DNA from 2 places in the Vallitalea maricola genome. Region 2 is predicted to be linked to the other one. Evidence: riboswitches for the same ligand, from Rfam matches in the RefSeq annotation. Region 2 holds a riboswitch; the other holds the start of a gene.
What was found. Region 2 has a riboswitch for glycine ahead of gcvT (glycine cleavage system aminomethyltransferase GcvT). Riboswitches for the same ligand answer to the same signal wherever they lie in the genome.

Region 1: linked by a shared signal. The riboswitch ahead of AACQ14_RS14655 (alanine/glycine:cation symporter family protein) and the one ahead of gcvT (glycine cleavage system aminomethyltransferase GcvT) in region 2 are both predicted to bind glycine.

What each region holds. Positions count from the first base shown of each region.
Region 1 is NZ_BTPU01000050.1:18,019-20,441, forward strand. Features, by position in the region: gene AACQ14_RS14645 (nitroreductase family protein) at 1-58, opposite strand, end outside; gene AACQ14_RS14650 (hypothetical protein) at 445-1,101, shown strand; glycine riboswitch at 1,220-1,313, shown strand; gene AACQ14_RS14655 (alanine/glycine:cation symporter family protein) at 1,470-2,423, shown strand, end outside.
Region 2 is NZ_BTPU01000017.1:40,086-42,508, forward strand. Features, by position in the region: gene AACQ14_RS05655 (glycoside hydrolase family 38 N-terminal domain-containing protein) at 1-533, shown strand, start outside; glycine riboswitch at 709-809, shown strand; glycine riboswitch at 813-887, shown strand; gene gcvT (glycine cleavage system aminomethyltransferase GcvT) at 1,277-2,383, shown strand.

The sequences.
Region 1 (2,423 bases), on a different contig from region 2:
CTTGGTCAGTAAATTTTCTAACACTATGTCTATTATAGATGAAATCTAGATTATTCATATATCATATATTCCTTTCTTCATTTATCATAAATATCAGCTATTCAACTTCTACACCAAAAATATGTTATCATGCTTAATACTATAATGATTAGAAAGTTGAGTTGTTTATATTATATAGTAAAAAATAAACTATGTATACGGCAAGAAAAATGTCGCATTAAAATTATTAGTCTTTTTCAGTAATGACAACTAATTATTAAGTATTTTTTCAAAACAGCTAATAATTATACGCATTTTATTAAAAATATAATAATAAATGGCGTATTGCAAAATATGTTGAAATAATTGAACAAAACAAAATTAAGTGATATAATAAATATAAAATATATAATTGATATTCATATATTAATTTAATATTATGAAATTTATTGGAGGGTGTTAAAAATGAAAGGCAAATTAAAAAGTACATTAATTTATGCTTTGTTTTTTGGAGGAATTTGGGGTATAACAGAGGCCACACTTGGTTATCTATTGAATTTAAGTACCATTGGTATTAGTGGTTGTGTTATGTTTCCTATAGGGTATTGTATTCTACGTAAAGCCTATAAGAAGAGTAATAATTTTTCAGTGATCTTTTATTCAAGTTTGATAGCAGGTATCATTAAATTAGTCAATTTATTTATGCCTATCTCACATCCAGTAAAAGTTATTAATCCAGCATTCGCTATAGTTTTAGAAGGATTGAGTGTAATGGCTTTAGTAGCATGGAGTGTTAAGAAAAACAAGGAAATAGGATTTTCTAGTGCATTATTAGCAGGTTTTTCTTGGAGAATCATATACTTTTTAGATGCAGTGATTCTATTCAATATTGGTATTCCATCTAGAATGATTAGTAAAGGTCCACAAGAATATCTGTTAAAATTCTTGATAATCAATAACTTGGTTAATGCCTTCATCATAATGTTAATTGCAAAAGCAGACAAAAAAGGTAAGATATTAAATGTTTCTGAACGTGCTGTAAAACCTATAACAGCTGTATGTTCACTTGTATTAGCTGTAGGTGTTCAATTATTGATGACATATATAAAAACTATAGCATAGTACATATTCTATAATTGTTAAAAATTTTATATTTACAAAATGAGAAATGCTGTTATAATATGTATGTAAAAGTAAATATGTTCGGATGAAGATTGCGGAAGAATTATCGACCGCTTTTGGACGAACCTCTGGAGAGACTCTTAATGAGCACCGAAGGGGAAAACTAATGAATGATTAGTGAAACTCTCAGGTAAAAGGACAGAGGATATATTCACTATAGAATATATTTTGTAACCAGAGGTCAAATCATATGATTTGGCTTTTTTTATTAATAAGCCATGGAATCATACCATTGGCTTTTTTTATTGTAAAAAGATACTATATTTTTCTATAACAAGACATAAATTATTAAAGACGGAGGATTTTGGATGGATACAATGATTGAAATATTTAAGAGAATTGATAGTGTGGTTTGGGGACCACCACTACTTATACTATTAGTTGGAACAGGATTATATCTAACGATTAGGCTAGGAATCATACAGGTTTTTAAGCTGCCTCTAGCACTGAAATATTTATTTGGAAAAGATAAAGATGATAAGGCTGATGGTGATGTATCTAGTTTTGCTGCCTTATGTACTGCTTTAGCAGCGACCATAGGTACTGGTAATATTGTCGGGGTTGCAACAGCTATAAAAGCAGGAGGTCCAGGAGCACTTTTCTGGATGTGGATTGCTGCATTTTTTGGTATGGCAACTAAATACGCTGAATCCCTGTTAGCAGTAAAATACAGGGTAATAGATGAGAATGGTCAGATGTCAGGTGGACCAATGTATTATATAGAAAAAGGACTAGGGAATAAATTTCTTGCTAAACTTTTTGCTATATTTGGTATTGGTGTTGCATTCTTTGGTATAGGGACATTCACACAGATAAATTCTATAACAACTGCTGTGAAGATTACTTTTAATGTTCCTGTAGCAGTGACAGCAGTTGTATTGACATTGCTAGTAACTTTCGTAACACTAGGTGGAATAAAAAGTATTTCAGGTGTGTGTGAATTCATTGTTCCTGTTATGGCTGTTTTATACATAATTGCTTCTCTTACAATAATTATATTTAATATAGAATCAGTACCAAGTGCAGTCTCATTGATTATTAATAGTGCTTTTACACCTATGGCGGCGGCAGGTGGATTCTTAGGTACAACAGTTATGAAAGCTATTCAGAACGGAATATCAAGAGGAGTATTCTCCAATGAGTCAGGACTTGGGTCAGCTCCAATAGCAGCTGCAGCAGCTAAAACTGATTCATGTGTTAAACAAGGTCTTATATCTATGACAGGTACTTTTTTTGATACTATCATAATATGTACTATGACA
Region 2 (2,423 bases):
GGACTTATTTTAGTTCTGTAGTTATAAAACTATATAATACTCTACCAAAATTAGAGTTTAAATACAAAATAGCCAAAACATTATCTACAGATATTGAAAGTGTATATCTACCATTAACACTTGATAATCTTGATGCAACAAAATATATTGATAAAAGTGATGCTGTCATGAGACCAGGTATCGATCAGATTCCAGGTACTTGTATGGAATATTATCTTGTTGATAATGGCTTGATATATGAATCAGACAAGAATACTATCTTAATCCAAACAAAAGACACACCACTTATATATATGGGAGAATTAAAACATCATCCAATAGTTCTTTGTGACAACAAGGAAGAGAACAATAAAAGAGATGTGTACTCATGGATTATGAACAATACATGGGAAACTAATTTCAAAATGGATTTATCAGGTATAACTGAATACTGCTATACTCTAGACCTTGTTGAAACAACTAATGCACGAGAAAGCTTTAATAGAATGAAAGATGAAAGTTTTGGTATAATCACCTTTATGATTAATGATTAGCGATCAGGTGTTTGCTTTTATTAATATTTATTAATATATTTTATAAAAACACTTGAAAAATTTCTGATAATACATTAATATGAAGTTATAAATGATGAGTGTAACTTATTAAACTCATTAACATATATATTAGTATATAATATGATTAAAAGAATAATTAAATAATGAATCCTATGGGAAAATTGCGAGAGATACCTATTTAAGGAGCCGAAGAAGCAACATAGAAATAGCCATATTTCTATAGAATCTTTCAGGCAAAAGGATCGTAATTGGATGGGAATTCTGGAAAGCTTTTTGAAAGCACCGAAGGAGCAATATCTTAATGATAGAATCTCTCAGGTAAAAATACAGGATAAGAGGCATTTACATTAAAATGCTCTCTTATCCTTTTTTATATTTAATTATACTATCCAATAATGCTTAAAAGGTATGGCTAGATTACCGAGCGAAGATAGTATAGGGGAATATGGAGCAGTGAGCCAGGACGGCGAACTCAGCTTTTTAAACATGGACGTTTAATTAGCTGACGAAATATTCCCCTATACTATCTGAACGACTGTTATGCTATATGGTTTTTAAATCATAATACTAATATATTCTATATAAGTCCAATTAAATAATTGTTATATAGCGGCAATTATTTATATCTATTAGACTTATGAAATCAAGAAAAATATATTGAGCTTATTTAAATTGGGTGTATAGATGCTTAAGTTCAATATATAGATTAGGGAGGTTTACATATGGAACAAAGTAAAAGAACAGCTTTATACAATACTCATAAGAAATATAATGGAAATATAGTTGATTTCGCAGGTTTTGAACTTCCATTATATTATGAGAGTATTCTTGAAGAGCATAATGCTGTAAGAAATAATGCAGGGATGTTTGACGTAAGTCATATGGGCGAAGTTACAGTTAAGGGAGAAGAGGCAGAAAAATACATACAGAATCTAGTTACCAACGATATATCAGTTATTACTGATAATGGAGTTATGTATACACTTATGTGCTATGAAAACGGTGGTGTAGTAGATGACTTGTTAGTCTATAAATATAATACCACTGACTACCTCCTTGTCATTAATGCAAGCAATATTGAAAAAGACTACAATTGGATGGTAGAGCAAAAAGGTTCATTTGATGTTGATTTAGAAAATATTAGCGATGATGTAGCAGAAGTTGCACTACAAGGACCAAAAGCACAAGAAATACTCCAAAAATTGACAGACACTGATTTACAGGCAATCACATTTTTTAGATTCAATGAGAACGTGTTAGTCAATAATAACAAATGTATTGTATCAAGAACAGGATATACAGGAGAAGATGGTTTTGAAATATATACTTCTCTAGACAATATAGTCAATATATGGGAAGCAATAATGGAAGCTGGTAAAGATGAAGGATTAAAACCTGCTGGGTTAGGTTGCAGGGATACACTTAGATTCGAGGTTGCATTACCTTTATATGGAAATGAAATAGATAAAGACATAACTCCATTAGAAGCATCTTTAGGATATTTTGTAAAATTAGATACAGATTTTATAGGTAAAGATGTGTTGATTAAACAAAAAGAGCAAGGACTATCAAGAAAACTTGTGGGTATTGAATTACTTGGAAAAGGTATAGCTAGACATGGTTATGATATTTTATCACCTGAAGGAGATAAGATAGGGGTTGTTACTACAGGTTATCAATCACCATCAGTAGGTAAAACTGTAGCTCTTGGTTTAATTGATATAGATTATACAAAAATGGGTACAGATGTAAGTGTTAAGATCAGGAAAAAACAAGTACCAGCTAAGGTAGTAAGCAAAAAATTCTACAAGAAAAATTATTCCAAATAGTTAACAAAAGAGGCTATGCCTTGTTTATATCTACACTAAA